Regions from separate parts of the Alicyclobacillus sp. SO9 genome, predicted to be linked through region 3. Evidence: riboswitches for the same ligand, from Rfam matches in the RefSeq annotation. Region 3 holds a riboswitch; each other region holds the start of a gene.
What was found. A riboswitch is a leader RNA that binds a small molecule or an ion and turns the genes downstream of it on or off. The one in region 3 is predicted to bind cyclic di-GMP.
Positions count from the first base shown of each region.

Region 1: it holds a riboswitch for cyclic di-GMP, as region 3 does, so the genes downstream of both, GI364_RS13120 (sensor domain-containing diguanylate cyclase) here and GI364_RS05545 (FapA family protein) in region 3, are expected to answer to the same signal.
Region 2: it holds a riboswitch for cyclic di-GMP, as region 3 does, so the genes downstream of both, GI364_RS25410 (YgiT-type zinc finger protein) here and GI364_RS05545 (FapA family protein) in region 3, are expected to answer to the same signal.
Region 4: it holds a riboswitch for cyclic di-GMP, as region 3 does, so the genes downstream of both, GI364_RS11405 (EAL domain-containing protein) here and GI364_RS05545 (FapA family protein) in region 3, are expected to answer to the same signal.

Region 1 is NZ_CP066339.1:2,816,303-2,824,482, forward strand. Features, by position in the region: gene GI364_RS13070 (arsenic transporter) at 1-1,084, opposite strand, end outside; gene GI364_RS13075 (ArsR/SmtB family transcription factor) at 1,195-1,515, opposite strand; gene GI364_RS13080 (hypothetical protein) at 1,678-2,130, opposite strand; gene GI364_RS13085 (ABC transporter permease) at 2,200-2,994, opposite strand; gene GI364_RS13090 (ABC transporter ATP-binding protein) at 2,991-3,893, opposite strand; gene GI364_RS13095 (PLD nuclease N-terminal domain-containing protein) at 3,893-4,081, opposite strand; gene GI364_RS13100 (sigmaY antisigma factor component) at 4,112-4,330, opposite strand; gene GI364_RS13105 (YxlC family protein) at 4,327-4,725, opposite strand; gene sigY (RNA polymerase sigma factor SigY) at 4,697-5,245, opposite strand; gene GI364_RS13115 (hypothetical protein) at 5,423-5,578, opposite strand; gene GI364_RS13120 (sensor domain-containing diguanylate cyclase) at 5,618-6,478, opposite strand; cyclic di-GMP riboswitch class I at 6,624-6,713, opposite strand; gene GI364_RS13125 (aspartyl-phosphate phosphatase Spo0E family protein) at 7,085-7,351, opposite strand; gene GI364_RS13130 (YitT family protein) at 7,540-8,180, opposite strand, start outside.
Region 2 is NZ_CP066339.1:3,064,598-3,072,777, forward strand. Features, by position in the region: gene GI364_RS14395 (MaoC/PaaZ C-terminal domain-containing protein) at 1-326, shown strand, start outside; gene GI364_RS25145 (hypothetical protein) at 323-457, shown strand; gene GI364_RS14400 (hypothetical protein) at 454-684, shown strand; gene GI364_RS14405 (D-alanyl-D-alanine carboxypeptidase family protein) at 752-1,939, opposite strand; cyclic di-GMP riboswitch class I at 2,079-2,163, shown strand; gene GI364_RS25410 (YgiT-type zinc finger protein) at 2,238-2,405, shown strand; gene GI364_RS14415 (GGDEF domain-containing protein) at 2,529-3,482, shown strand; gene GI364_RS14420 (trypsin-like peptidase domain-containing protein) at 3,567-4,355, shown strand; gene GI364_RS14425 (thymidine kinase) at 4,466-5,053, shown strand; gene GI364_RS14430 (DUF2087 domain-containing protein) at 5,292-5,903, opposite strand; gene GI364_RS14435 (ferritin-like domain-containing protein) at 6,134-6,649, opposite strand; gene rsgA (ribosome small subunit-dependent GTPase A) at 6,770-7,810, opposite strand.
Region 3 is NZ_CP066339.1:1,239,739-1,247,918, reverse strand. Features, by position in the region: gene GI364_RS05550 (TolB family protein) at 1-414, opposite strand, end outside; gene GI364_RS05545 (FapA family protein) at 503-2,371, opposite strand; cyclic di-GMP riboswitch class I at 2,456-2,546, opposite strand; gene GI364_RS05540 (CLC_0170 family protein) at 2,728-2,952, opposite strand; gene GI364_RS05535 (Ger(x)C family spore germination protein) at 2,968-4,242, opposite strand; gene GI364_RS05530 (GerAB/ArcD/ProY family transporter) at 4,211-5,341, opposite strand; gene GI364_RS05525 (spore germination protein) at 5,338-6,978, opposite strand; gene GI364_RS05520 (hypothetical protein) at 7,319-7,558, shown strand; gene GI364_RS05515 (hypothetical protein) at 7,606-7,839, opposite strand; gene GI364_RS05510 (YbjQ family protein) at 7,836-8,162, opposite strand.
Region 4 is NZ_CP066339.1:2,488,943-2,497,122, reverse strand. Features, by position in the region: gene GI364_RS11425 (spore germination protein) at 1-1,106, shown strand, start outside; gene GI364_RS11420 (Ger(x)C family spore germination protein) at 1,103-2,302, shown strand; gene GI364_RS11415 (GerAB/ArcD/ProY family transporter) at 2,305-3,423, shown strand; gene GI364_RS25140 (hypothetical protein) at 3,412-3,537, opposite strand; gene GI364_RS11410 (hypothetical protein) at 3,643-3,924, shown strand; gene GI364_RS11405 (EAL domain-containing protein) at 4,037-6,931, opposite strand; cyclic di-GMP riboswitch class I at 6,994-7,082, opposite strand; gene GI364_RS11400 (helix-turn-helix domain-containing protein) at 7,143-7,430, opposite strand; gene GI364_RS11395 (recombinase family protein) at 7,795-8,180, shown strand, end outside.

The DNA.
Region 1 (8,180 bases), 1.6 Mb from region 3:
CATGAATCAGGCCCGTGGTGTGTGTGGAATGAATAGCCAGTGCATTGATCATCACAGTCGGCATGTTGTTCATCACGCTCGACAGAATAGCTGCAAGGAACCCGGTAGTAAGCGTGCCTGCAAACATCCCGTAGTGCGTGGAACCAGCGATAAAATGGCCCAATACGCCGGTTAATCCAACATTGCGCAACCCGTATACAACCACATACATACCAATAGAAAACACCACAATAGCCCACGGTGCTTCGCGAATTACGGTCCAGGGTTGAATGGACTTCGACCTTGTGCCTGCAATCAGGAAAGTGATGGCTGCCAGCCCTGCAACCACAGACACTGGGATGTGGAGAACTTCTGTCAGAATATAACCCAGCACAAGCACAGAGAGAATGTACCAGGACAGTTTAAACATGCCTTGGTGACGTATGGCCTTGGTTGGCGGCAGCAGCACTTGCGGGTCATATTTTCTGGGAATATCCTTTCGGAAGAAAGCGTACAGAACCAGAATACTGACGCCCAGCGAGAATAAATCCGGAACAACCATATGCCAAGCATAGCTCACGAATCCGATGTGAAAATAGTCGGCAGAAACGATGTTGACGAGATTGCTGACCACGAGAGGTAAAGAAGTCGTGTCGGCGATAAACCCGCTCGCCATGATAAACGGGATCATCCGCCGAGAATCGAACTTAAGTAGTTGAATTTTTTCCATGACAATTGGCGTCAAAATCAACGCTGCGCCGTCGTTTGCAAAAAAGGCCGACACCATTGCGCCGAGGACCGTCACATACAGAAAGACCTTCCGTCCATCACCCTTTGCTGCATGCGCCATCCGTAATGCTGCCCATTCGAAAAATCCAATTTTATCAAGAATCGTAGATATAATAATAATTGCTACAAAGGCAAGGGTGGCATCCCAAACAATTTTTGTCACCGACCATACATTCGCAAAGGTTACAACTCGAAAAGCAAGTGCAAGCACAGCGCCCCCCAACGCTGTCCAACCAATGCTGAGCCCCTTAGGCTGCCAGATGACGAATGCCAGCGTTAACCCAAAAATCAGTAAAGCAGTCCAAGTCAAAAACATACGTTCCTCCAGTCTATCCCGTCATGCTGCCTCAGCGCATACCGACTGAGTGTCATGAACATGTAGTTATTCTTTTCCCCACAGACACGGCGTCTCAGCTTGTGTGCTGCTCATTCACACACAAGCTTTCCTTCCGACCCAAGGCGAGTTAACTCCGCGGACATGTCCGGCAACTCATCCAAGTCTACGCAAAGCTGCTTTAAAACCGAATTGTTTAATGAATAGAAGACCCACTGCCCTTTTCTTTGTTCTGAAACGATTCCGACTGTTTTCAGTCTACTCAAGTGCTTTGAGATTGCTGGTTGTGATATGTCGAACAGCGGTACTAATTCACAAACACAGAAGTCCCGTACTCGAAGCAAAGAAATGATCTTTAAGCGAGTTGCATCTCCCAGTGCTTTAAGCACCTGTGCCAACTCAGTCAGTTCCATAACTCACCTCACCTCCGTCAACATCCATAACCATATTACTATTTTGTTATTTAGTCAAAATAATATGGGATAGTGAGAAGCTGTCACTTGGACAGCCAAGCCTGTTGCAGTCATTATGTATGTCTTTTTCAAGAGTTCATCGCTGCGATGATTCGGGTTAGCCTATCGTAGTTTACCCAATAAGTTTGCCGAAGGGAACTTTACACCGCTTGCTTGATCTACCATCGGTCGGCAGGCCCCCCCAAAGTTCGTAAATGCCCTCGTTTTACCGTCTTTGTACGTAAACGTAATCCGATATTTGTCACTGGTCATGGCGTTACAATGAATTGTGGTTTTCTTCCCTTCCGCGGCCTGGTTGAAGGCTTTTGTCAGCTGTCTGATGGTTGTAGCGCTCGTAATAACCGATTTAGCAGTATTCTTCATCACAACAATCTTTTGCGCATTGGCCGGCAGAGGACGAAAACGAGTTGAAGGCGAAGTCTGGTTCGCCGTTCCGACAACTTTGTTTTGCACAGAGGTGTTCCCTGAAGCAGTAGTCTGGCTTATATCCACCCCGCACCCAGTGACGGCTGTTAAGACCAACATTCCGGATAGCCACTTCAGAATTTTGCCCATGAAGATCCCCCCTAAATCGTAGTTATCGTTATAGACGTTGTGGTCCAAAAGTACGTTAACACCTTTCTTTCAAAGAAAAGTCTTACGTCTAAATTCGTAAACACTCGCGACAAGTAAGAGAACGACGACGATTCCTGTGACAACGACACTCCAGACAATTTGAAAATTGCTTTGTAAAGCGTTCGTACTGCCCTTGTCCCAAATCGACAAAATAGCGGAAGCGTGACTCGGCAGTGCACCCGGACTCCATTTCCATTTCAATACGGCCGCAACGACAGACAGAACGGCAGCCGAAGAGAGTGTTACAAACGCATTGGCGACGGTTGATGTCATAAGGACACTAAAAAAAGTCGTCAGAGTTACAATGAGTATCAACCAAAAGGCGTAAAGCAGCAATGACAGCATCGCGTACGGGATTGACAGCGGGCCAATCAGCTGCACCGTATAATACCAAGCGGCAATGTCTCCAAGGGTTAATGCTGTGATTGTCAAAACGACTGCAGAGAACCATTTTGCCAGAATATAGGCGGTGTGTGACACAGGTTTAACCAGAACCAGGTCGAGCACGCCCTCCCGTCGCTCATTAGAAATACTACCCATAAAGGCCAAGACGAGCACAAGCAGACCAAGACTGTTGTACTGCGACTGCGCCTTTGCAAAAACACCGCCGGCTGAAGGAGTGGGAATGTGAATTACAGTACCCGCTGGCAGACCTCCTGACATTTTCAAGATTTGCGGCATAAAGTACGTTGATATTGGCTGCATCGCACCAAGCAACACAAATACGAGCGGAAGCCAAATCCACTTTCTGTTTTTCCACGACTCAACCACTTCCTTGCTCCACACAATACGAAACTGCATCACTGAACCGCCTCCATGAACAAGTCCTCCAGGGTACTGTAACCAAACTCCAACCGTTCCAGAGGAACATTCTCGTCAACAAAAAATTGCAAAAGAGTGGTACGAATTTGGCTCACGTCACTGACTACGAGAGACATGCTTCCACCTCGGCCCCGGATGTCTTCAACACCTGGAAGCCTCGAGAGTGCCCTGTAATACGGTTCAAGCGAAACATAAGCAGTGATATCCACCTGCGGCTGTGTGTGACTCCTGCGCACTTCTTCTAGGTCCCCTGACAACACGACGCTGCCATTGACAAGGAGGATAATGTCGTTGCTAATCTCCTGTGCATCATGCAGAACATGCGTAGAATACAAAACGGTGGTCTCTCCGCTGAGGTTAGAGAGAAGGGTGAGGATGTCGCGCCTTCCAACGGGATCGAGAGCCGAAACCGGTTCATCCAAAATCAGTATACGCGGCCGATGAATCAATGCTTGGCAAATGCCAAGCCGTTGTTTCATACCTCCGGAATACCCCCTTATGGGTCTCTCTGCTGCTGACTGTAGTCCCAATTGCTCCAGAACATCGTCACTCTTGGCTTTCGCGCGGGCTTTGCTGAATCCGGCCAGACGTGCCACATAGATAAGAAATTCCTTTCCAGTCATCCAGCCGTGAAATCCAGGATTCTGCGGCAAATACCCGATATTTGGACGTATATCATGAACAGGACTCCCTTCCAACCGAATCATTCCCGCAGTTGGAACAAGCAGCCCTGCCAACATCTTGAGCGTGGTTGTTTTACCCGCACCATTCGGTCCCAGCAGCGCGACACAGCGGCCTGCTTCAATGCTAAAGCTAATACCCCGAACAGCTTCGACACTCCCGAAAACCTTCTTTAGACCTTCAACCTCCAGCAGCTTCATCAGCGGTTCTTCCTCCCGAAGACAAAATATAGAACCGGACCGAGAATTTCAACGAAGATGATGACGATTACCCACAGCCACTTTGGACCATTGGTAGACTCAGCGCGAATGCAATCAATCAGTGCAATCACGAGCAAAATGAGTTCGATGAAGACGATTGGAAGTAAGGCACTGATAGGAATACTCATGGATACAACGCCTCCTATGCGATGTGAAAATCATGTGCGAAAAGGGAGTTTCCACTTTCTCCAGACTTTTCGCACAACCAAAAGGTAAACAACGACAGGCAAGGGAGCTTGTATGAGACCCCACAATCCCCAAATCCACGGCCATTTGCCGTGTCTGCGGGCATTCAGAAACAGCCATGTGCCTTGAATTAACAGAATTGCCGCAATCACAACGGCACCCGCCCAGCCTATATTGCCATGCATTTTCATCCTGATTTCTCCCAGAACCGTCGGTTAGCCACAGCTACAACGGGTATCGCTGCGAGTGAACAGACAGACATGACAACTACGGCCGCAAGAAACAAGTACGGCCGAACAACTAAGCTAACCACCCAGCCCGAAATAATGAGAAGTGCGATGGTTAGAAAGAGTACTAAGTCGCGAACCAGTCTCCGTCTCTCTTCTTTTTTAACTCCCTGAACGAGACCTTGAAATTGTGACAACGCCGGAGCGACCCTCGGTGATGCATTTTCCACAAGCTTCAGTGCCTCCAGTAAGTCCTCTAGAAATGCCTCGTCCGAGCCATCCGTTGCCTGGCTTGCGTCACTCATCTGGCTTGTGTCACCTTTACTTGAGTCAGTCTTCTGACTGAGCTTTCGGTTCATTGGCCAGCCACTCCTTTCTCAGGGCGATTAAACCGTTATGAACACGAGACTTCACGGTCCCTGTCGGAACCTTACACATTTTGGAAATCTCCTTATAGTTATAGCCATAGAAATGTTTCAATACCACCGCTGTTCGAGTATCGAGACTCAATCCAGACAAGACATCGACCAATGCTGGCCATTCATCAGGTGAAGTCTCTATTTGCCAGCGGAGGCTGCGGCTTAGCTCGTCGGCTGCTATGAATTCCTTCTCTCGTCTTCTTCGCCGTCGTTCATCAAAAAACAGCCGAGTAGCGATTGTCATAAGCCAAGATGAAAACTTACTTTTGGACGGATCATAGAGGTGAATCTTTTCAATGGCTCGTACCATGGTTTCTTGTGTAAGCTCCTCTGCCCTCGAGCGTTCTAATGTCACCTTCAACAGATATTTGAACACGAACAAATAGTTGCGCTGTAACAACAGCGCCAATGCTTCCTCGTCTCCTTGTTGTGCTGCTGCAGCCTGTAGTAGTTCGTCCATCAAATGGGCAGCCACCTATCCCGTCATTCATTCGGCACCTGAAGTAAACGTCAAGTGCAAGCGGCCTGGTTCGTGCCTCTGCCACACACCCCCCCGGCCATTTCCGACATGCCAGAAGCAAGCGGACACAACTCGTGCTGATGAATCTGTAGACATAGATAGTACGATTCAGGATGGTCAATGGTTCACATTACTCTTTAAGTTTTTTGCAAAAACCTTTAAAACTTGCGTTTTACCATGATGGACCACAAGGACAACCAAAAACGACATCACAATAAAACCAGCGCTTACAGAAGCGCTGGTTGCATATTTGATGACCTTCAGATACGCCATCTTTCAGTCCCACAGCGTTCATGCTGCGTCCAAAACCTTCTACTCTTTACACTCATAGTGAGTTCCCGGCTTCTGTTTGGCTTTGTACAAAGCCTCATCAGCCAACCGAAGCACTTCCTGAAAGGTTGCAGCGTGCATGGGAAACAATGCCATGCCCATACTTGCCGACATTTCCATAGTCACGTTATTGTGTACCCACGGTGCCGACAGTGCAACTCGAAGTCGTTCTGCCAGAAGTATGCTGTCCGATCTTGTTTGAATATGTACAGCGAGTATGAACTCGTCCCCGCCAATGCGTGCTACAATATCCTCTTTTCGTATGACCCCCTGAATGCGCCGAGCAGCTTCTTGCAGGACAGCATCTCCAACCAAGTGTCCCCATGTGTCATTCATTGTCTTTAGACTGTCCACATCAATGACCATTACTGCTACGAGACTGCCGGTTTTTTCTGCTTCAGCAAGGCTCGTGTGCAACCGTTCTTCTAGTCCGTGGCGATTCATAAGTCCCGTCAGGGCATCAAAATGTGCTTCTCTGCGAAGGCGTTGTTCAGTACTCACTCGTTCTGTTATGTCACGCACTGTACCAATTACATGAGGGTTTCCGCCCGCTCTTACAATATCCAATTTTGTCTCACCAATTTGACCTCCGTGGCTGAAAAGGAATGAGATTGGTTTGACGGTTGTCAGAGCATGGTGATACTGCTTGTCCAGAAACTCTGCTTCGTATGGGTCGAGGACATCGTAGAAAGTTGCGCCGTAAGCCATTGAAGTAAGTCCAGCAGCTCTCATAGCAGAGGAATTCATCTTTACGTATCGAAAATCATTGGAGTCATCCAGACGCATCACGAAAACTAAATCCGACATGTTGTCTAATATGAGTTCAACAGGTAAGTCAGACACCCTATTCCCCAACCTTCCAGAATCCTGTCTCTATATTACTTGGCGGTTGTCGTGAGCTTATTGCCGTCCGTTCAACTGCTGTCCATGACCGCATCCCTCCCAAAAAAAAACAACTCAGCCCGCAATCAGACTGAGTCCTAGCCATACGAGCAGCTGGCTGACTTGTCAGGCTCATCCTGATGTAGTCCCTTTAGCTTTGCGTCAGTGCCTTTCAGCACATTTGCCTTTATCGTAAATTCAATTGAGAAATCTGTGGTACGTTGTTCGCCATACCATTCTATGAATATTAGTTCAGTATATGCTGCTTCCACACACTGGTATTTCAACACCTTGCGTAAAAATCCTCCAATACATACTATAATTTGTAACCCATAATCATTATCGGTGCGCCAAAGGACTCCGTATTTACACGCAATAGTTGAATACGCACAATAGTTGTGATGCACCTTTACCGGTTAAAGTACGAACAAACAAAGGGAACGCCCTCCATTCCAATTTACACAAGTGGGAATTGTGTCATTTTAACGAATTGAACCGGCATTTCAACTGAATGCTATGACAGCCAAGCCACCGCGGTTGTGTTTGTCTTATCCATTTCCAATTCATTTAGCAGGGAGGCATCGCAGTTTGTCTGAGAGCAGTGTCATGCCAATCTAAAAAATCTGTAAGCGAGCCCAAACCATGAATTTCTGTGTTTGTATCGTACCGATATAATGTGGTTTCATAACTTGAATCTTTCAAGAGTTGTTGAACTTTCACAATATAGTCGTCCAACTGTTCACTGACAGCAATCACTTCTGGATGTGTCAAACTGCCCCGTTCATGTGCTAGGTCAATCATTTTGCACCGAAGGTGTTCTATTAGTTGATTCATTGCAACGTCCGCCCTCCCCTCTTCCACTAAGAAGCAACAACGCTCCCAAGCGTAACACATTGTCTAAACCAAATTTGTCACAACGTGTCGAAGGGGAAATAAAACATTAAAAATTCGTTAATTCTCTGCTCGAGTCGCGATGTTCTGCCATAAATAAATGTCGATGCAACAGCTTGGACAACACAGTCTCACCATATTTGCTTGAAATGTCCAATCACGTTCTGTGTTGCAATCACGCTGATAAAAGCTTTGGAATCGTTCTCGAGCACAATGGTTCGCAGTTGAGTGAGTTGTACGTTGGTAGTAACGCAGAGCAGTACATTTTTAGGGTGATTTGAGTACGTTCCGACTGCATTCCAACTGGTAACGCCGCGAATCATATTCGCTGTAATAGCTCTTGAAACTCTCTCTCCGTGTTCTGTGATGATAATCACAGAGACGCGGCCAACATGATTTAGCAGTACTGCGTAAGCCTTGGAACTCGCGAAAATTGATATTAATGTATACATGGCCACTTGTATGTTGAAGAGAAATACCGATAATACAATAATTACAGCATTAAAAATCAGATTTAAATTGGCGACCGTTACATTCCTATGGCGCGCAATGACCCTCGTGACTATATCCAGGCCGCCTTGAGAACCGCCGAGGCGTAAAACAATGGCACACCCGCCTCCGGACAGCACACCGCCGAACACACTGTCCAAAAGGATATTATGGGTCGGAATATGGTGGACGTGTATGGTTGTCAGAAAAACAAAAAGCAAAATGGCAGAGTACACAGTATAGACCGTAAATTTCCTGCCAATTTGAAATGCGCTCAGTACTA
Region 2 (8,180 bases), 1.8 Mb from region 3:
ACATAGATGAAGAATTTGCGCGGGAGGGACTGTTCCGGGGGATCATTGCTTCAGGGGTACATACACTGAGCGTCATATGGAGCGAATGGATTAAAACAAATCGATTTGGTACAGAAATTATTGGAGGCAAAGGACTTGATTTTGTGCAATGGTCAGCCCCAGTCCGACCGGGTGATATCCTAGATACTACTGTAACTGTCGTTGAGGCAACGCCATTTGATAAAAAACAGCGGGGGCTTCTTGTACTGCGATTTGACGCTGTAAACCAGCATGGAACAAATGTCCTTAGCACCCAAGCACGTGCCTATTTGAAGAGCCGATTATGACAGGCGTTACTGCTAAAGAAGTTACTGCTAAGGAAGTTACTGCTAAGGAAGTTACTGCTAAGGAAGTTACTGCTAAGGAAGTCAGGATAGACGCTACATACAGACACGAAAGAAGGAAAAACGCGGTATGAAAACACTAACAATTTCCAACCAGTACCTCAACCCGGTCTGTCTGCCAGGAATGGGAAGAAGCATTGAACTATCAGGACTAGATGAGTCAGAATTGATAGACATCCGACATGCCTACACATCAGGACAACTGTACATTCAATTCACAGAGGAACCCGACGAGCCACACCGAGTGATTAACTTGTGGGCAAACCCTCATTCACCCCAAATTACATTATTCATTAAATAGCAGGGGTAAACCTCCCTGCACTGTGGCTATCGTTAAGGTATCAATACAATCAATGTAATTAATGCAATTAATGCAGGATTCTCCACAACAAGCCAGGGTCTTTATAAGTTGACTCCGGCATTACTTTGACTAGGTAGCTGTTATTTGGAGTCTTCACAGTAAGTTGACCTGCTGTGACACCTTGGTGTAAGTGTCTGTAGTCGGTCTCTAGTTTGAGCGTTTGTGAAATATGCTCACCCGGAACGACACTGATTGTTAGGCTTTGTTCCGCCACAAGCACAATGCGTTGGCCCCATGGAAAGGTGATGTTCCCAACGCGTTGGCCCTTGCGGACAAGGGTTTTGCTGATTAAGTTTGCCTTAGCTATGTGAAGGAGTTTAGGAGTGACTTTGAAAACCTTCGCCAGTGGCGGTGAAGACCTTTGACCAAGAATGACACTAATTAAAAGTATAGACTTGTGGTTTTGACTCAAACGTTGTGCAGCCGCAAGGTTTCCTCCTGCTTGAGATGTATTTCCTGTTTTAATTCCAACAATTCCGTCCGTCCCCAACAACATATTGTAATTGTATACAGTCCCTGCCACGGGCACACTAGCACTCTTCTGGGACACTATCTCTCTCAAGACCGGAAATGTCATGAACTTTGCGGCCATAAGCCATTGGTCTTGTGCATCACTTATCGTCTTTGGATCCACACCACTCGTATCTGCATAGTGCGTGTGAATCATGCCCCAACTCTCCGCCGTTGAATTCATTTTGGCAACAAACTTGGGCACGCTGCCGCTCACCCACTGTGCTAGTTTCGTTGCAATATTGTCTCCGGACGGTATCAAAAGGGCTTCTAATGCCTGTCGTTCTGTCATTGTTTCCCCATTTTTAATTTGAACAACCGAATCTCCATTCGCGATATCACTGTGTAGAATTTGCACATCCCTCTGATTGAAGTGAATTGACGGACCCGATTGGTTCTTCCCTAAAGGATGAGCTTCGATAACAAGGACTGCCGTCATCATTTTTGTTAGACTTGCAATGGGCGCAGATGCCTGATTGCTGGATTTCATGAATACGCCTCCGAGACTTGGTACGCCCAGCGCATATTCTCCCTCTACAAGGACAGGTTTTGGTTTCTTTTGTTTCCAATCAATCTTCTCTGAATGTACATTTTGCTCTAGAGTGCCAGCGCGAACAGGCAAACTCACTTTAAACGTTGCCAGCAAAATAACAGCCAGCAGTAGCAAAACTAACCATCTTCTCATGTGCCTTATCATTACTCCTGTCTGTTCTTTTCATACCTTGGCTAAGCATATGTCATGTCATAGCATCGCGAGAGTCAAAATCGCATGTCTTGAATCATAGTATACCTATTGCAAAAATGGTACACTAAAATTACACAATCAGTTTCAAAGGTAAACCGTTCCGAAAGGACGGGACACAAAACCACGGGGCTACGGCCGTTGGCTAAGCTCGCCGGGTTGCCGTCAAACGGACGTGGTATGAGTGTATCCTATGACGGATGCACTCTTTTTTCAGTGGCATGCGTGAGAAAGGGGTATAATGGACCAACAATCGTGGTGCATCATCTGTAAAGAGCTCAATTTCAGTAGAAGTATGTCTAGAATATTTTCAACTGGGTATAAACGAATAAGGAAGACTGATTATCCGCTCGGAATATGTAAGCGGTGTAGTGAGAAACAAGCCATAAGAAACACTCGGGCAGATTAAAAGGCAGATTCTCACTTCCATGCAGTGATTGTGTTCGTCATCGACTCTCACGCCAAGCACCTTCACTTTGAAAACCGTACTTTTTCGACTGTAGCGAAAGGGTTGGAAAAAGGGGCTGAAAGGTTGGACCGGCTAAGAGACCTCATCGAACAATCCCGACACTGGGCGTCCGCAAATCGCGGACGTACACTGTTTAAACTCGTCGCCGAGTTTTTTCAGCAAACCTTCGGTCTTGACGCAGGACTGTTTGTCTATAAAAAGCAATTTATCCTTGAAGGCAATACCCCGAATCCTCAGATATATCATCCCTGGGGGCTCAAGTACTCGGCAGCAGAGTTGAGCTCTGTACTTGAAGAAAATGCCTGGATCAAGGAGGTAAATTGCCACTTCCGAGAAGGATGGAGACCCACGCATCAGTTACCAGACCCGTGGAGGTCTGTTTGGTCTGACTCACAAATTGAGTTTGTAGGGTCCTGGCCGCTTATTGTGAAAGGACACATCGCAGGCGATATCGTCGTTGGCCAAAAGTCTCCGTCCGCCAAGACAGACGAAAATCTCATGTCACTGTGCTCTACTTACGTGTCGTTCGTTCTTGAAATGCTGTCATTGCGTCGCATCGCCGAGTTTCACAGCCAACATGAACCCTTGACTGGACTGCTGAATCGACGGGGTTTTGAAGAGCGGTTTCACGAACTGGTCGGCACTAAAATGGTGGATAGTTCATTACTCATTGGTATATTAGATGTCAACAACTTTAAAGCCATTAATGACAACCACGGTCATATCAAAGGGGACGCCGTGCTCCAGGAAGTCGCATCCGTTCTAAAGAAACATATTGGCAGCAATGGCATGTGCGCTCGCTTTGGCGGCGACGAGTTTGTATTTGCTCTACACTCACTCCATGATGATGACAGTGCCGATTGTGTTGCTCGTGAAGTAACTGCCCTGTTTTCTCATAGAGACTACAGTGTCAGTGTTGGTTGTGCAGTATGGAACAAAGATGGAACCGACTGGTCATCATGTTTTAGAATTGCTGACAAGCGACTTTACAAAGGAAAAGCCCTCGACACGACCTAGCAACAACCTAATGACATAACCTTGTTAACACAACGACGGATAAGTCAATAGGGACTCACAAAGGGCTGATAGAGAGGGCTGGTAATGAAGCTTCCACTAAAGGAGAACAGCCAATTACAACGCTATATCGTTTCTTTTTACCGCTGGCTGATGATTATGGTTGTTGGAGGGCTTATTACGATAGTAACAACACATCTGACGGTGCAGAGTCATCACAGCCAAAAACCATATCAGATGTTAACTGTCAAACCGTCGGGCTACTCATGGGCGCAGGTGCGTAAAAGAACTGCCGATGCAGTCGTGAAAATCAAGACGTATACCAACGGGATGGGAGTTCCCGGTACAGATTCTAATGGGACTGGCTGGGTTACAAAAGGCGGCTATATCATAACTTGCTATCACGTGCTGAGCGATAAGCATTATACTATTACTATCTATCCATATCTAAATGGACACAATCTATCTGACAAAGTATGGTACCGAGCGAAAGTGGTTAAGGCAAATGAACGGACAGATCTCGCACTTTTAAAAGTGATTGGCCAGCCTTCAACCCCATTTGCAACCCTATCCACAGCCTCCGGAGTAAATGCTCCAGGAAGTCATCGTTTAGTTCTGGGATTCCCCCGCAGCAACTCCCTCTACTCTCTGATGACCCGTACCGGGCTTCCTCACTTTGTTTCAATGGAACCTCGACCGCCTCTTGTGTACGCTATGAATAACATGGATCCTTCGCAGGCTGCCGGTTTGTCCGGCGCTCCTGTGTTGAATCATTCAGGCAGAGTTGTTGGTATTGTGGACGTGAGACAAGGTAACAATCACAAGACAGTTAGCATGATTCCCGTTAAATACCTGAGACAGTGGAACATACATTGAGAGAGGGACTTGTCCTCCTCCACTTCTCTTACTTTCCTAATAGGTTGTGGTAACATTAGTTGCGAAATACAAAGAAACATGAAACACGCCACTAAGGGAGAGAAGAGCACGTGTCCAAGCTTTATTTTCGCTTTGGAGCAATGAATGCATCCAAGAGTGTACAACTGTTAACTGTGGCATATAACTACGAAGAGCAAGGAAAGAAAGTTTTGTGTTTTACTCCGTCTACTGACGACCGATATGGCCATGGCAAGATTACTTCAAGAGTGGGGATTTCGCGTGAGGCTCTGATTGTCCATTCAGAGACGGATATGTTTACGATTGTAGAACAAAATCCTGTTGACTGTGTACTCGTCGACGAAGCACAGTTTTTAACTCGAGAACACATTCAACAACTTGCGAATGTAGCTGACGACCTGAATACACCCGTCATGTGTTATGGGCTTTTAAAAGACTTTAGGAACCAGTTTTTTGAGGGCAGCGAGGCACTTGTATTACTGGCAGATTCCATTGAAGAAATCAAAACCATATGCGAGCACCATAACTGCGGACGGAAAGCAACAATGATTTTGAAAATCGAGAATGGTATGCCAATCTATGATGGGCGGCAAGTAGAGATTGGAGACGCACAGTACCACTCCGTCTGCCGATTTCACTACTTCCATCCTCAGGGAATCGTTACAAAGCAAAAACACTAGTTGACAGCTTCCCAATTCGCCCTTATTTCTTTCATGACCCATTTATGCCGCTATCCAAGCGTAGCTAGTGCCCATATGGCCCCAACAAGTCGGTATCTCTGTGATTTCTCGAGGTAACAGCGAGGCATGGGAAAGCCTCTCAATGAGCAAAGGCATCTGGAGCAAAGGCATCTCGCGTGCGGAGATAGGTATCATACCTATCTCTGTGCTGAGTGAGAATGTTCCCTTTCATTTAATGCTACAGTGCACGCCAATCCGTCCACATTTCTCTCGGATTTAATTCATAGACGTTTTTCTCCCTGTACATGAAATGGTTGATGATAAATTCCCTCCGAATTGTGCAATAATCCTCGTGAAATCTCTTAATGTAATCATTAATCTCGTTTTCCGCATACTTACGTCCCGGTTCTAGCTCTTTAATCATATGCTCAAAAACCACTAACTTTCTTTTACGCTGTGCGGGAATTTGTTTCAAGACGCCGTCCAGCGTGAAGAAGTTGTTTATCACAGAGCTTTCAAATTCACTGTTTTCGGCTTTTTTGTTTTCCATATCTTCATCCTCCAATTTCACAGCGGGATCACAAAAAAACGCTTTTAATATGGCCTGTGCGTTTTGTTTGAACAACTGCTCATTAAGCGCAAAATAAATGGTGTTCTTATCCCGTTTCTCCCGCACTATACCCGCGTTTCTTAACTTCATCATGTGATGCGTAATCGTCGGTGCCGAGAGGCCAAGTTTTCCTGCCAGCGCCTGCCCATGCAGTGGACCATTTCTTAACAGGAATAAGATTCGAATCCGCGTTGGGTCAGACAGTGCTTTGTGGTAGGTAACGAGTTTATCCAACTGCATGTGCCTTTTCCTCCTTGCAAAATCAATTTCACCATCTAAAAACTAATTAGCCATATAACTAATTAGAATAATATCAAATTTCAACATGGAAGTCAATTATGACGTTTTAGAACGAAAAAATGGCCGCCTTGAGCGGCTGACAAATCGTTGGAGGAAACTTTTCAAGAGTTATCCTATATAGGCGTGGATTCTCTCCGTCCTAAAAGCAGCGGCTTTTCAGTAGATGCCCACTAGTGGTGCAGCAGCTTGTTCCAGATATACGTGAACCATACAGAATGCCTTCCCTCATCGTGAGAGGCGTACATGAGAACTTGGCTTATACGAGCATCAGGAGCATAAGGACTTGTTTCCTGGTAGAATTTAGAGTCGTTTAACTCGTCTTGGATGGAGTCTTCAATCCCTGTCTCGAAGCTCTTTGGTAACGGCCTGTCTGTCAGCGACGGCCTGAGTCCTCTGGAGAGAGTTGCATAGATGTGTGACAGTCTTTGAAAATGGGTCGATTCGTCATAACGAATCGACTCCAAAATGTCCTTGAAATTTTCATCTCGCGTCATATTCACCAACGCACCGTACGTCCGCAGTGCGTTATACTCTCCGTCAACAGCCTTATCCAGACGACTCAGTAATTCAGCTGCACCACTTGTCATACCGTGTGCTGACGCTGGCCAAACAGACGGATCTCCATAACCGGACCACCCAAGTACGCCATACCGATTAGATTCATTTGAAATATCTCTGTATATCACCGTTCATTCCTCCTACCCGAATCTCTCCAGTGATATCAGCCTATGCATACCGCCGAAAGTGCGTGACATCCGCGTAGTCCACACCCGCCCTCACAGTTCTTGTCTCACTTGGTCAAGATTTTAGTGATTTCTCACTCTACAGTACTTTCCTTTCCCTTTCAGACGCTCAAGTCTTCTCTTTTTCTCTTCAGTCCTCTGCCACTCTCGTTCCATTTTGCTGTAATTCTGGAGTCTGGTCACAGAAAGAGTGCCAGATTCAATGGCTTCTTTCACTGCACAACCAGGTTCTGACTGATGAGTACAGTTACGAAATTTGCATTGTCCGGACAGTTTCTCAATGTCGGAAAACACGTTCTCCAAGCCATCACTCGCATCCCACAACTGCAGTTCTCGTATACCCGGCGTATCAATCATCATCCCGCCGTCCGGAAGTAACAGCAACTGACGGTAAGTCGTTGTGTGGCGTCCGCGTGCATCACGCGCTCGAGCAGCTTGAACAGTCTGTACGGGTCTCCTCATGAAGTGGTTGATGAGTGATGATTTTCCTACTCCGGAAGAACCTAATAGCACCGTTGTCGTCCCTTCCTGCAAGTAAGTGTTCAGTCGTTCCAAGCCTACCTTAGTTACAGAACTCACTGCATAAACAGGAACTCCGACAGCGACCTGCTTCACGTCATCAATTCTGTTGTCTACAGCATCACACAGGTCGGACTTCGTAAGAACGACAACCGGAGAAGCCCCGCTCTCCCATGCGGCCAATAACATACGTTCAATGCGCCGCACATTAAAATTGGCATCAAGACCTGTTACCACAAACACCGTATCCACATTTGTTGCAACAATCTGTTCTTCCGTCACGAATCCCGCCTCCTTGCGAGAAAACGTACTCATACGCGGAAGTATAGAATGGATGCGGGCAAAGGAAGCGGTTGTCACCTCGGAAGCTGTGACGACCCAGTCGCCCACCGCAGGAAAATCACCGCGATGCTTCGCCGTGTGCTGCAACTTCCCGGTAACCACTGCCTTCACCGGGCCACGCTCCGTATACAAATCATAGACACCTTTCTGTTCCGCAGCGACTCTCCCGACCTGGCCTTGCTCGTGAATCGTTTGAAATGCACGTTCTTGAACTTCAGACCATCCTAAATTCTTAAGATTCACACGTATTCCTCCATTAAAACAAAATAAGCCACAGGCAACACACCTGTGGCTGCAACTGTGGTGGCAAGGACCTCAGCTGCTTATGTCAATCCCGAAACGATACCTAAAGTACCTTCGCTACACGGCATAGCACAAAGAAAAGCCTCAGGCTTCATGCTGCCCAAGGCTCTGTACCTTGTGTTAACTTTTGTATGGGCAATGCAGCATGTTATGGCTGCGGTTCGCCATTGATTGCATTGCAGATCTCAAGGCAAGTCAAAATTTCTTTCACCCGTACAAGGAAAGCGTGGACAGCTGTATGAAATTCTCTAAACGTACGTATCGGAGATTTTTCATAGTCTACCACTTCCCTTCCTGAAACTCTGGCCTC
Region 3 (8,180 bases):
GTCAGGAAATAAATAACGCGTCACCATTTGCGTGTGTCCGGTTGCCGCGTTCACTACCTGCAGGTACACAAAATCCTGCTTTCCGTGGGGCCCTTTGGACTTTCCCGTGACAGCAACAAAATGACCGTCTGGGGACCACTTTGGGGAGCTCAAAATGCCTAATTGCAGAACTCTACGTTCGCCGTTTTCATCCCGCAGCCAAAGCTGCCCCTGACGTACGAAGGCAATTTTCCCGCGTACTTGTGCCTGTGCTCGTCCTTCACTGTCTGTAGGTGCCTTATCTGGTTGTATAGATTTCTTGTCTGGTTGCGTAGATTCCTGATTCGCCGCAAAGGAAATCGGATGAATGAGTACGGCAAGCAGCGAACTCACAAACAGTATTCCGCCAAATAGAGAGAGGACCAATCGTCTCATCGTTTGCACCTGCCCTTTGGGTTGTCTTATTACGGTGCCTCTCTCTGCAAATGGATATACGCAACCAGTTGGCGTCTTTGATGGAAGGTTAGTCTTGTCTTTTATCCGTAAATGTGATGTGGGATTCTTGTGTCAGGTTTCGGTTGACATTTCCGCCGACTTCTAACAAAGTGTTGGGGTGTCTCGTTTCCACTTGAATTATTCCGCTTCGAGAAGTGACAGAAGCCCTCGTCTCTGTACCTGAAGGAGAGCCTAGTTCTCTCACGGATATTGCATCAACGGCCTTCAGCCCGCCGCCTCGCGCAAATCCTGCAACATGAATGCTCTTCCCGCTGTCGATATGGCTTGCGTATGTTCCCCGTCCCACAATGGACACCGGTCCTGTAGCATCCACAGTGCTAGAAGTAAGTGCATTGATTTCCACGCTGGCAGCATCTGCGTGCAAGTGTTCTTCAAGGTACTCTTCATAGGCTTGAAGTTGGTTCAGAAGTTGAATTCCCTTTTCCAGCGTAAGCTCCTTTAGTCGAGGTCCAATCCAATCGGTCTGGATTAAACGAATGCAAGGTTCCAAATGCTTTCCAAGACTGTGCTGGCTTGTCTTTGCATACTGCTCCACGAGCGTCGACAGATGCCTCGGTAAAGCAACGTGGTACTTATCCAGTACAGCAGACGGCAAAACTTGTAATTGGGTTGATGCTTCGTTTCCAAGCTTTTCGCGCGCATCGTCCAGAACCCGGCTGACATCTTTCAAATATCGTTCCAGTCGTTCCACGGTTTCCTTAACGACGGTCAGTGTCTGGGATGCCATATCCTTTGCCCAACCGGCATAGACTTTTGTCTTGACACAGTGTCCACCAATCAAAATGCCGTTTTCACCGACTAATACAGAACCATAGACACCGCCTTGCACTTGAATCATGCCTGTAGCCTTGATCAGGCTCCCATCCTCTACGTCGCCGTAAACTTTCACATCTCCGTCAAATACAATCTGTCCATCCTTTGCTGTTAACCGATTCATCTCCACTGTCGGAACAACGTCAATGATTCGGGCGGTAAACACAAGCCGGCCTGCACGAGCCGCTAAAATCGTATTGTCATTGCGAATAACGCCGGGTCCGAGTTCAGGAGGTTTCTGTCTTGGCCTGGGTTTAGGTGAAACTTCGCGTCCAAAAATGTCCGTACCAGTGTGAGGAGGAACAGGAGCATCAACAACGCCAACTGCAGTCCCTGATTGTACCGCCTGCAGTTTCATCCGACGGTGAAGCGGATCTACATAATCCGGGTCTGGGAGTGGAATCTCCCTGAACTCTTCAGGTTTGCTAGGATAGGCTTCCAGTCCCCGCAGCACAACGCGTTCTACGCTGTCTGTGGCTAAAGCAAGTTCTGAAAGTGCGCTTCTGTCAACTTCACCTTTGTACTCACTTTGCTCCAGGATGTTCAACAAGTCAGCCTCGGTGGGTGGAGCAGCCGAAATTTCAACTTCATTCCACTCCAACGATAGTTTATTTTCAGGAGGAGAGTCTTCCGGCTGGTATAAGATGCCCGGTTGTAAATCAATTGACATAATTAACTCCATATTTCCAGATGCAGGAATAAGACGTATTTCACAGTGAGGGTCAATCTGAATTGGCGTGAGTGTGACTTGTTCACTGCCAGACAACTCATATAATCCGGACTCCATTGTAGTTCCATCAATCGTGACAGAAATCCGAGGGTCTTCAGGTATGAACAAAGAAGCTTTCACTCCGTTTTCGTGGGGTGCCGCGACAAAGACCTCGCCGTCCAAAATCGAGACAGTTCCGTCGACAGTTCCGTCAACAGTAAGATGAGTTCGCCGTTGTCTCGCTGCATCAATAACGCCTTGACTTGCAACATTCGCCTCGTCATGAAAAGAAGTTGTTGTCTTCAATCCCGCTTTCTCTTCTTTACTCTTTCTCCCAAATCGTCCTTTTAGCATGTAAGTCACCTTTCCTGGAACCCCGGTTTAGTTGCCCACACCCCTATTTACAAAAAAACCATCCAGTGTCGGATGGTTTCGCAGACGAGCAGCTGGCTGGCTTGGCGATACAAATCGCGGTAGCCCCTTGTAGCTTTGCGTTGCCGACGTTTCCGACGGTTTGCCTTGATTCGATGGCATCATTTTCTAATGTAAAAAATATAATAAATAGTCTAAACTAATTACTCAAAAGCAGATCAGATTGAATACTCTGAAATAAATCTACCACTTTGATTCCACTCATAAATAGGTTACCTTATTGTGGCAAAGTACACAATGACAGATATTTGAACAAACTATAGATAATGAACTGAAGTTTATAGCCACAACATTTGGTGGTACATCCAATTCAGAACGAACAATCCGAGTCCAATAGCGATATTGCCCCACCCAAGCCGCCGTGCCCATATCCGCTCTCTTGCTAATCTCAGGTGCCTGTACAACTGAACTTCAACGAGAGAAAGATACAAACCAGTGAAAAGGAACAAAAATGCAGCCAAGACAGGATAAAGTTGGGTGAAATCAAAGGTTATAAAACTCATGGCGTCCGCCTTTCATTAGACTTTCATGCCGCTGCGATGGGTTTGAAATGTAGCGACCACATTGATATTCAAGTCTGCGTACAGTTTTCTCCAATCCGTTTTGTGGTGAACGTGTTGTCTCCAGTATCCTGGCTCATAGGCTCTGACGTACTCCCCAAATCCAAAAATGTCGGTATGATAAACTTTCGTTTTATCAATAATTTTTTTCATATGGATTTCAGACCAGTTTGCCATTTCATTTTCTAGTCTCGTTCTAAAAACATGATTTTGCAGGTCAACTCTGTTGCGAGATTTTTCTTCCACATTCCCGTCTACATGGACATAGACTGTGACAACCGGTTTCCCCTTAACCATTTTCACTTTAATGCGATGGGCTCTCGCGAAAGAGGTCCAGACAACATAATCTCCTTTTGAACCCATGGGAACCATAATGGTCGTGTGGGTGGAACGAGACCCATCAAGCTGTTCATAGGATGTAACCTCAGATGGATTCAGCGTGTATTTCATTTTGCCGTCGCAAAAAGCGGCAATTCCTGCAACTTTGACTTGCTTCCCTGTCACTTCTAAGTAAGGCAGAATTGGCTCGCGACCCCACATTGTCTCTTTGCTTTCAAAACTACCGAGAAAGTCATGAGGCAGTTTTCCAAGGCGTATGGCACTTTGCATCGTCGACAGCAAGTACAAAGTCGGAACTCGCTCTAAAGGCGGCGCCGTCTTCATCAGTGTGGCTGCTTTGCCTTTACTGACAGTCAGCCACGCTGTGCGGCGAATTTGCGGATTTCTACGCAAATAATCCAGATATGGTTTTGTCCCAATGTCTTTCGCAACTTCCTCGGAAATTGTAATGATGCGCAAGTGTCCCAAAAAAATCCGCTCTCCCAGATGCTGCTGCAGTTCCTGCATGGCGTCTCCAAGTGAGGTACCAGTGGCCTTCACAACCCAGACAGAAGTCGCCGGATTGCTGCCACCTCCACCCCCGCCGTCACCGCCCCCCGGTCCCAATGGAATTCTGCCCGGAACAGCAACTTGTGCCGTCACACTGATTTTTTGTTTCTCTTGTAATTGATTGTATAATTTTGGATCACTCAAGGTTGCCTTACTATCGTGAGCCATGCTGGTTTCATTGTTTGAATCTGCAGATTGTGCCTCGTCAACGGCTAGTCCTAATATGATGGCACGCTGTTCGAGTTCAACCCGGTCCCAGCAGCCAGAGACAAAAGGTGTCGTCAACAGAACCGCGAGAACTGCAACCCATCTATTACTTCTTCGGACGAGACGGCTGAGAAACACGAATCTCCCCCCTTTTTCCACGAAGTACAGCTACCATAAAAAGCATAAATGGGTAGCCGATGGTTAGCACCAGTCCCCACTTACCAACAAATTGAATGATTGGATATAGGTGAAAAATGTCAGGAGGGAACATGGCTAATAAAAACACGACTGGCAAAAGCGTAATTGTCCAAAACTTGTGGTCCTGCAGATGGAATATCTCCTTCAGTACCCATACTGTAAAAAAGTAACTTGAATACAGCGTCGTGAAGACTGCCACTACCCAAACAGAAATAAAGACAGCATCCAACCGTTCGAGGATTTGACCGGGTATCTGCGTTGTTTTTGCCAATTCCAGAGTTGGCCAATATAGCACTTTAGCCCCTTCATAACTAAACACCCCCACACATGCAACCACAATTGCGACATACAAAATTCCGGCAACTGCGGTACCAACGATACTTGCGCGCAGCGCTTTCTGTGGATGACGCATGGCCGGAATGACAATGGTGAGTACAAAACTTGCTTGAAAGAGAGCTGCTACCACCAGTGCACCGTTGGCAAATGTCGTGAAGGAACCTCCAACAAACGGCTGTACATTTACCCAGTTTGCATTTTTCAACGACAGGATGACTATGACAAATCCTGGTGCCAGCAAAAATGGGATATAGAAGGTCTGAATATACGCAAATGTACTTAAGTTGTTCCTGGAAGCCGTCATCGCTAAAAAGAGCATGATTAAAGTGGTCACTTCGATTGGTGTTTTTGGAAGTACAGAAGTAATCGCTACTTTTCCGAATTCCCTGGCTGTTAGAGCGGTAATCACCAAGAAAAACAAAGCAAGGACCAATGGTCCGAGTCTCCCAAGCCATTTCCCCAACAATTGTTCGTTGTACGAGACAAAACTGTCTTCCGGAAAACGACTTCCCAAAATACTAATGATTGCAACACTTATCATTGCGACAACTGTGCCTGCAACGGTTACCAGAGGAGCTCCTGTATCTGCTGCCATTGCCGCAAATCGTGGAACGGCAAGGACTCCGACTCCCACAATACTGCTGGTAACAATGGCTGTAACTTCGAGGACAGTTATCGAATGAAACGAGTCTGCGGTCTTCATGATTTTTGTCTGTCCCCTTTTGGATCAACGGGATCGAGGGGGTGATGAGGTCTCTGAAACACTTTCTCCAGAGTGCCCTTTCCCAACCTTCGATTATTTTGAGGATGAACCTGCTGGGGTCGAACAGGCATCCACCAAATTGGCGCACGCATCAAAGCATCTTTCCAGCCCTGCCACTCAACGGGAACGATGGGGCTCATATAAGGAACCCCAAATGACCGAAGGGACAGCATGTGATTTGTAATGACAATCATTCCGATAACAACTCCGTATAAGCCAAAAATACCGCCAAGTATCGTTATTAAGAAACGGAGAATGCGCATTGCGACAGCAGCATTGTAAGCTGGAGTCGCAAAACTCCCAATAGTTGTAAGAGCTATGATAACAACGGTAATGGGACTGACAAAACCGGCTGCCACAGCAGCTTGTCCGATGACCAACACCCCCACAATGGACAAGGCGCCGCCAACTTGCTGCGGTAATCGAAGCGTTGCTTCCCGAAGCACTTCCATAGAGATTTCCATAATGAGTACTTCTACTACTGCTGGAAAAGGAACTCCAGCTCGTGCCCCGGCGATTGCCACGGCAAACTGCGTTGGGATTAACTCTGGATTGAAGGAGATAACCGCCACGTAGATACCTGGAAAAACCAGTGAAAACAGAAGGGCGACCACCCGCACCATCCGAATTAAGCTGCCCATAAGGGGGCGCTCTGAATAATCGTCCACAGTTTGATAGAACTGTGTAAAGACTGCGGGTGCAATCAAGGCGAAGGGCGTCCCGTCAATCAGTAACACGACCCGGCCTTCGCAAAGATTACTCACACACTTGTCGGGACGCTCTGAGTTTTCAAGTTGCGGAAATGGACTCCAGTGATTATCCTCTACGTACTGCTCGATTGTGCCAGCATCCAAAATCACGTCGACATCAATGCTGTTTAGACGTCGCTCCACCTCTTCCACCAAGGCTGGATTTACAATGCCTTCAATGTAGCAAATCCCAACCTTTGTTTTACTCAACCGCCCAAGTGTCTGCATTTTGATGCGAAAATTGGGAGTCTGCAGACGGTACCGCAGCAACGTAATGTTGGTCGCCATGGATTCTATGAACCCATCCCGCGACCCGCGCACGGCCTGCTCCGTCTGTGGCTGTTCAATGCCCCTGTGCTCCACGTTCCGAGTGCTGATGCAAAGGATTTTGTCTACATCGTCCATAAAAACCAAGGTATCTCCGCGAAGCAGAGCCTCGACTGCTTGAGGGATGTTATTTTCCCAATGAATTTGGCCGAAAAAGACAATATCCTTGCTAATCAGTTCTTGAATGTCCTGTCGTTTCGGTTTCTTACCTGCCTGATAGTTGGCCGTATTCATCAGGGGTTTGACAATGCTGTCGTTAATGACCTCTCGATTCACAAGGTTCGAGAAGTAAATGAGAACTGCATCGTAGTGCGTAAAAACCCGCAGACTTCTAATTACCAAATCGTCATTGACTCCCAGCAAATCCTCGATGAAGTCCACGGCAGGCTTCATATTGCCGTTGTATTCCGTACCTCTCATCTTGTTAAGCTCTTCATCCGGAGGAAGCTTTCCCGCCTGGGATGAGAGCCGCTTTGTAAACAGAGTTCTCCACAGTGTCACAACCATCACCCTTTAGCTAGCGGTGTTACGCTCGGTATGACCACCATGGTCTACCAGATTGACGCGTTTCTCGCATTACTGTTTACCTGATGTGTCAGATCTATGTATGAATGTGTATGAAACTTTTCGTTTCTTAGACATCTGCAGATATCTGGTATGAAACAAACACTCATTGGTCGTGACGAGCAAAGGTTCTGAGCATAGGCTACCAACATGCGGCGGACGTATATACTCGCTGATAGGGGATTTCGACACACAAGCAGGAACAATGGATGTAACGGTGAAATAGATATACTCGGTGGAATTGTCGAAGAAAATTCATATTGGGAGGTGATATCTTTTGTTAATTGCCCTCTGGATTCTCACAATGGCAGCACTTGTATCAACGCTACTCATGGCCTTTGCAATTAATCCCATTCCAGTCCTTATTCTCGTATTCATTACATCAACCCTTACCTTCTTACGATTGCTCGCATCTGAAAATGCAAAACGGCTGCGGTTGCTAAACCTGTTCCTGCTCTTGGTTTGGGTTATGGCATTTATTTGGCAAACATATTCCTTTCTTTCCATGGTCGTGTGAAAAGGCTAGAGGCTCCACCCATCGCCAAGTCTCCAGCCCTGAGACTCTCATTTCTCTTCTCTTTGATAAAACCGTTCGCCGGTAGCTTCGTTATACCATACTCGCTGCCTCACACCCGTCGTCGGGTCGTAGTATATTTCCTCGGTTCTTTTAAAGCCTGGCGGGACTTTACTCGGACCCTGCAAACGCCGCTGCCTCATCCAGGCTGTAAACAAGAAAACTCCAAAAATAACGGCTGCTGATACGAGAACATACAGTACCAACACGGCTGCAACCATCATTGTTCTTCTTCGCGGACAATGACAGCTGTTCCATAGGCTACGATTTCAGACATGGACTGACCAATCTCACTGGAATCAAAACGCATCATGACCACCGCATTGGCTCCCATGGCATGGGCGTTCTTTACCATCCGGTCCAGCGCACTCCGGCGAGCATCTTCAAGCATTTCCGTGTACTCCTTAATTTCACCCCCAACTATACTACGAAGCCCGGCTGCAAGGTTTCCGCCAATACCGCGGCTTCGAACAACCACTCCAAAGGCCTCGCCTAAAGTCTTTTCCACTTTGTGTCCGGGAATATTTTCGGTTGTAACAACAAGCATGTTATATGCTCCTCTCTT
Region 4 (8,180 bases), 1.2 Mb from region 3:
TTGAAGAATCACAGTCCGAACCCTCGGTACAGGGGCCTCATGAAGCTTTCAACGAAACGTTGAGAGATACGACAGCACTGATTCGAAGGCGATTGCGCGATGCTCGGCTCAGAACCGAAGCTATGATAATTGGTGAAAGTTCCAAGACGGATGTCGCCATCTTGTATTTGAGCGGTGTTGCGGAAGATTCGGTACTTGAAGAAGTCCATCAGCGCTTAAAGAACATCCGTCTTTCGTCGGTGTTCGACGCGCATTACATCGAAGAGTTTCTTGAAGACTCACCATTGTCTCCCTATCCTCAAGTGCAAAACACAGAACGTCCTGATGTCGTGGCTGCGGCGCTGCTTGAAGGCAAGATTGCCATTGCGGTTGATGGAACTCCAACCGTACTGCTTGTCCCCATGACCTTTTGGAACGGGTTTCAGGCGCCTGACGACTATTATCAACGTCCCGTCTACGTCACCCTCATTAGATGGGTCCGTTTTATCATGCTGAATCTGTCCATTTTCCTTACACCCGTTTATGTGGCTCTGACCAGCTTCCATCCGCAAATGCTTCCGACCAATTTGCTGATTACTTTTGCAGCATCTCATAATGGCAGTCCCTTTCCCGTTGTTCTGGAAGCCTTCATGATGGAGATTATCTTTGAAGGACTGCGTGAAGCAGGCGTTCGTCTTCCAAAAGCTGTTGGCTCCGCCGTAAGTATCGTCGGCGGTTTGGTTGTTGGACAAGCTGCCGTGGAGGCTGGGATTGTTTCGGCACCAACGGTTATTGTCGTGGCCATGTCCGGCATTGCATCGTTTACAATTCCTAGGTACAACTTCGGTTTTTCTTATCGAATCCTGCGGTTTTTTGTATTGCTGTTAGCTGGAACGGTCGGGTTGTACGGAATTACGCTCAGTTTTATTGTGATACTCACGCATCAACTAAACCTGCGTTCGTTCGGTGTTCCATACATGTCTCCCCTGTCCCCAAGAAACCCCAAACAACTACTCGACGTGTTAATACGAGCACCGCGCAGGTATTTGCCGCAGAGAAACCGGCCACATCAGGACAATCCGGGTGCCAAGCGTCGACCTAACAGTTCGGGGGCGGACTCAACATGAAGGTGTTGCGCTTCGGAAGTATGACTGCTCTCATTGCAATGAGTTTTCTTACAACTGGCTGCTGGGACCGGATTGAACTGAACAACAGGGCCCTGGTAATGGCTTCTGGTGTTGATTTGAAGGACGATGGAGACCTGTTGCTGACCGATCAGGTCATTCTCCCCATTAACTTGTCCAAGGGACTTGGGACAATGAGACAGCAATTTATCACTGTCTCGGCTCCAGGACACAACATCCTTGATGCAGCACAAAACATGCAGACGAAGTTGTCGAGAAAGTATTTTCTCGGGCACCGAAGAATTGTATTTATTGGTGAAAAACTGGCCAAACACGGACTCAGCGGCATTATGGATGAATTCACGAGAAATCCAGACGTCAGGCTGCGCAGTGATGTTTTTGTTGTCGAAAACGATACGGCAGAACACGCACTTCACATCCGGTCTCCATTAGAGCAGTACCCTGCACTAGCCATTATGAAAAGCCGGAAATTTGTCGGAGGGGATATTGGAACCACACTGCTCCCGTTTTTGATGGCTTCCGTGCATCCGACAAGCAGTCCAACGCTTCCTGTACTGAAGATCGTCCCCGAGTCCCCGCACTCGAGCAAGACCACATTTCAATTTATGGGTAGAGCTGTTTTTAACAAACAACTCAAGCTAGTTGGGTACCTGGATTACTCAGAAGCAGCGTATCGCTTCTGGATAATCAATACACTTAGCACGTACCAGGCCACCTTTAAGGTGAATGGAGCTAAGGAAAGTTCACCCGGCAAAGGATATGCTACCATTGACTTTTCTAAGTTTCACAGTCGTATCAATCCTGTATTTGAGAAGGGACGTTTGCATTACACTGTCACGCTCACAGGAACAGGGATACTGCGTGAATCCGAAAGTAACGTTAAGTTCGCCTCTCCCGCAGAAATTCATTCTGTTGAACGGAGCGCAGAAAAAGAAATCAAGGGGTGCGTAAGTGACCTGATAGGTAAAGCACAACATCAATACCATACTGATATTTTTGGATTCGATCTGGCTTTGGCAAAAAAATATCCCCGCAAGTGGGACACAGTACAAAAACACTGGAAGCAAGTCTTTTCCGAAGTTCCTGTTCAGGTAAATACCCAAATCAAGATACAGGTTGTCGGACAAACATCCGAAGGCGTTGTATCGCCGAAAGAAACAGAAAGGGGCCAGTGGTAACCATGAAATCGCACATGCCCATCACTGGGAGACAACTGTTCTGGATTACCTGCATGTTTGATTTGGGCATGGCGGCTTTTATCATGATTTCTCCAACCATTCAACGTGTCCAAAATGACGCATGGATCTCACTGACCATCAGCGGCCTTCTGAGCATGACGGCGGCTTGGATTGGCATTCGTCTGAGTCTGTACTATCCCGACAAGACGTTTATTGAGTACGTAAACGACATTGTAGGTAGTTGGATCGGAAAGGCAATTGGCAGCTTGTATGTTGTCAACTGGATTGTTGTCACGGGATTTGTACTTCGTCAGATTACAGACATTTTAATTACCTCGCAATTTCATAAAACGCCAGCATCCCTTTTTATTATTTCCATGTCGTTGACTGCGGTTTACATGTTGTACAAAAACGGCATTCAGTCGATTGGCCGGACAACAGAAGTCATTGGCCTCCTGGTAGTCTCCATCGCAATTTTGACCTTTGCCTTTGACCTGCCCAACATGAAGTGGAGTCGATTGCTTCCTGTCTACGTGAACTCGGGACCGAAGTTGCTCATGTACGGAGCCATTCCCGCCGCATCATTCTTGGCGCAGACTTCGTACATGACAATGATTGTACGATTTGTCCAGGAGCCGCAACATAACGCTGTGAAGGCGGTCTGGGGCACGGGAGCGGCAAGCTTGTTTATCATCCTGTGCGGCTTGTTTGCGGTTGGAACCTTTGGTGCAGACCTTTCTCAAAGGATGTGGAATCCGGTGCTGGGCATGGCTCAATACATTTCTGTGGCGGAAACCATTCAAAATATAGACGCCGTCATTCTCTTGATATGGTTTCTAACCGCATTTATACGAATAGTGCTGTTTTTGTTCTTGTCTGTCTACGGAGCTGCACAAGTACTTGGTTTTCAAAACTGGAAGCCTCTCCTCGGGTGGATTACAGCGGCCTGCATTGGGATTGCTATGTTGCCTCGGAACATTATTGACTCGAGCATCGTTTATCCAAAATCTGTTGTCGAACCCTTCGTCTTTCCCGTCATGGTGTTTGCAATCCCCAGCTTGTTGTGGCTGATTGCCTTCCTTCGTAGGGTGATTCGAAACCGTTTTGAATCACTGCGTTGACTGCTCAGCATCGTCTCGTTCTTGTCTGCGTCGGATCGCCCTCAGACAAATAGCAATGATCTGCCGGCTTGCTTCATGGCTCAGAACAACGGTTTTCGACTTTGCCTCAGCCATGCCATCACCCCCTGTTTCAATGTATGAGGCCATGGCTTGGTCAGTTGCACAGTCCCTGACTCTTCCATATAATCTAGTGATGGAGCATAAAGCTGGAAGGAGAAAATGATGAACCTTCTCGTTGCAACGTTCGAGCTCTTTGACAAGCCTCAGGAAAACTATGACGAGCTGGTCAATGCTTTCAGGCAGTACCCCCACGCCTTTGAACTTCATAAATCAACCTGGTTGATTGTCACGGAACTTGAGGCAGGCTCCGTTTACGAATCGATTGCAAACCACATAGGCTTCGATGACAGATTGTTTGTAGGTGAGCTAAAGAACGGTTTCTGGAGTGGTGCTCATGCGGAGTTGACAGAATTTCTGCGAAACTTTTGGAGTTTCGATTGATTTTTTGACTTCACCTGCTTATGTAATTATGTAACCATGTCTGTTCGGGAATAGGAACCGAAAGACAAAGCAAGTTTTAGTTGAGGAGCACGGCGAGGCCCTGTGCTCCCACCTATTTCTTAAAGAATGTATCAACTGTGCCGCTATAGAAGTGCGTTCCGGGTATATCCAGTTCACTCCGCGTGACTCTGTCCAATTCATCAAAGAGACGCACAAGCCGTTCTCGTGCTGTTTCGTCTGTTTCAAATTCGACGCCATACTGGAACAACTCCTGACTATACTCCTGCTTCCATACGACATAACCGCTTTGCTGCAGTTCTTCTCCAAGCACCTGCACTTTGAACTCCAGTTCAAGGTCTCCGCCAATGGGCAACTTCAGGTCAGTCAGCACACGCAGTCCTCCAGGGCCAATGTCATACACCAATACAGGAGAATACCCAACATTGAGTTGCTTCGACTTTATTTTCGAAACAGTCATTTTCCCTTTTATAGGATACTGCAGTTCAACTCTAAAAAATCTCCTGCGCTCTTTGTCCATCCCCGCACTGTTATCCCCGGTACGCACGCTTATCTCTCCACGCTGCAAGAGCTTTGTGAACTCTTCTGCCGGAAGCGGTCGGCTAAAAAGGTAACCTTGAATTTCTTCACATTGAAGGTTTGAGAGAAATTCCAACTGTTTATTTGTCTCAATTCCCTCTGCAACAACGGTCAGATTTAAGCTGTGAGCAAGTTTCATCACAGACGAAACAATCTGTGCAGGTACAGGACTATCCGGTATGTGACTCATAAACATCTTATCGAGTTTAATTCCATCAAGTTCGAACTGGTAAAGCCAACTTAACGATGAATACCCGGTACCAAAGTCATCAAAATAGATTCCAATGCCCATGTTTCTGAGAACTCTAATAGAGTTAATAATTGCAGGGTCGTTTGGGAGTATCGATGTCTCTGTGATCTCAATTTCGATGAGCGCGGGCTCAATGCCATATTCATGTAAAATTGTTTTCACGGTCTCAACGGTATTCGGATCCTTGAGTTGTTGGGCGCTAAAATTGACGGAAACCTTGAGTGTCTTTTGTCCTTGCTGTTTCCACTGTTGCAGGTGGTGACAGACTTGCCGCAGGACCCATTGACCAATGAGCACAATCGACCCAGTCTGTTCTGCCAGGTACAGAAACTCACCAGGAGATACAAGTCCCCATTCAGGATGTTGCCAACGGATGAGTGCTTCCGCCGCAACAATGCTTCTCGTGTCCGCTGCTACTCTCGGCTGAAAGTAAATCACAAACTGTTCTTCATTTATGGCATTTTTGAAATCATTGGAGAGTGTGAATTCCTTATAAGCTTTGGCATCCAAACTTTGGGAATATAGTTCAATCTGGTTTACCCCCCGAAGTTGTGCATCATGTAAAGCCATGTCTGCTGTTTTCAAAAGAGCTTCAGTATTCTCCCCGTCTTCAGGAAATGTACTGATACCTACATTGCATGTAATGGCTAATGCATAATCGCCAATCTGAAAAGGGGTATCAAAAGAGTCGACAACTTGCCTTGCGAACTGAAGGACATCACTCATATTGTGTACATAGGGTACAACCATGGAAAATTCGTTCTCACCTGTTCGCGACACGACACAATCAGTCGGCACCAACTGCCTCAAAGCGTCCGCTACATCGCGAATCAGGTGGTCTCCAGTAGTTCTGCCGAGACTGGAGTTTATGTACTTAAAGCGATTAATATCGAGACGCAGAACTGCTAGTTTCTCCTCTCGCTGTCTATGAATCCCAATCAACAACTGCAGGCGCTCCTCAAGATGTTTCCGGTTTGGCAAGGAAGTTAAGCTGTCATGGAATGTCATGTGCTTCATTAGTTCTTCAGCCCTGCGACTCTCTGTTACATCGTGGAAATTGACAATAATGCCCTCTGTACTATAAAACGCAGTGAGATAGCGAATACGCGTGGAACAGTATCTCCATTCCCCATTTTTGTGTTTGAAACGTGCAACACAGGTGTGCTGGCTTGAGGCCTGGTGTACCGCCTGATGACATACCGACAGGTACCCTGTTACATCCTCAGGATGAATGACATGACCGAGTCCTAACGAGATGAACTCTTGTGCACTATAGCCCAAGACATTGGTGATGGCATGCGTAACATAATTCATATCGTATTCCTTGGACAGTATCATACAAACGTCAAAAGAATTCTCAACGAGAGCCTGCAGCCCCCTCTCCATCGTAGAGAGCATCGCAGTGGAGGACTCGTTATTTGCAAAAGATTTACTGTAACGAGCCACTACACCTGTTATGCCTCCCTCCAAATCATGAACTGGATATAAAGTGACCCCGACTTGTACAGGGATGCCGTTCTTATGTATTCGCATGGTTTCAACTCGAATAAAACCGCCGTCCGCCAAAACGGTTTCATATATGGATTGCATGGCTTCCCAGTGAAGCGCTGGAATGAGCTGAATTGGCATTTGTAGTCGCAGTTCCTGTTCAGTCCAGCCGAAGAGCTGTTCGGCCATCGGACTGACCTTAACAATCCGCAAATCGCGATCGATATGTATACTTGAATATGAATCCGTTGAGTCATTGTCGACGTCCGCGGTAGACGGTAACAATTCGTCTTCAGTCATGAGGTCCGTCACGTCGCGGGTCTTACCCGAAACCGATACAATCTGACCATCATCCCCGATTTTATAGTCCAGTTCAGAATACAGGTACCGCTCGCCGTCGTTGATGATTCGAAATGTAATGCCATCGATAAAATTTCCCGCGCCTACGAGTTTCCACCAGGTCTTTACCAATTCCTCATCATTTGGATGTACCGACTGCATGATTGTTTGCGGTACGACAGACGCTGTGTTTGGGATTGCAAAAAGCTTGTGACAGTCCTCAGAACAGGTAAGAATTTCCGACTGCATATCGAAAGTCCATTCTCCCAGTAAGAACACCGAATCCCTGCTCCGTCTCTGTTCGAGACCCCGCGACCTCCGTAACCGAATCATGCAATTTTCCCCCTATATGACAATAGGCATCCGTTTTACGGATGCCTATCATAATCCATCTAAACGGTAACTGGCTGGCATAGTAGATAGACTACGTTAGCCCCTATAGCTTTGCGTCCGCTTCGTTTCCGAAGGGGTGCCTTTTCTTTTAAATACCACTAGAACACATCATATCACACAATACGGGATAAAAATCAAGATTTGAGAATCACTAGGTTCCCCTTTTATTTAATCGTTCGGCAACCAAGTCGGCCAACGTCTCCAAGACATGATTGCGGTCATACATTGGACGTTCCTCACCACAGCCATCTAACCAACGAAAGAATGCATCTCGAGGAATAATCATTCGCCTTCCGTGCGTAATAACTGGGAAATCTCGATCTCTGACAATACTGTATGCTTTATGCAGGTCTACCCTCAGTATTTCTGCAACTTCCGATACCGTTAAAGTTATTGGATAGTCTCTGGCTTCCGGTATAGAAGAATCCCTCGGTGTCATTTGCTCCCCTCCCCTTCAAGCAAATTTACTCTTTTGACGCTATTTGAACCAAAACACCTCCTCATTTAAACCTGCGACATCCATTCAAAGCGCAGCACAAATGACATTCACATACGTCTGGGGAAGAGAACAAGCAGGGAAAGAACAGAGTATGCACGCCCTAGAAGTATTATAAAATCTTATCCGCAACGGTTCACATTCCATAATTACCCAGATGGATGAGTACCATCTTAGATGAGTGCCGTCTTGTAACTGTACTTCTGTTTGCCACGCCTGCGGCATATGCAATTGTATTAGGGCACACAGCAGGACTCTCATTTCCCAAAAACCAGTCAGTCCCTTGGGCCAAGCAAGGAGGAACGCAATGGCTGCTGCTCTCTATGCTCGGGTTAGTACGGATGAACAAGCGCAACACGGACATTCCATAGACGCTCAAAAGGAGCGGCTCATCGCTTATGCCGTGTCCCAGGGGTGGCATGAATACCGTCTTTATGTTGACGAAGGCTACAGTGGTACAAGTCTGGAGCGCCCCGCTCTCAAGTCTCTTTTGAGACACATAGAACAAGGAACCATCGATACCGTAGTCGTATATAGACTCGACCGTTTAAGTCGCCGACAGCGAGACGTGCTCTTTCTCTTGGAAGATGTTTTTATGCCAGAGGGCGTGGTGTTTAAAAGCGCCACAGAACCGTTTGACACGGGCACACCTCTGGGAAAAGCCATGATAGGTATACTGGCCGTCTTTGCACA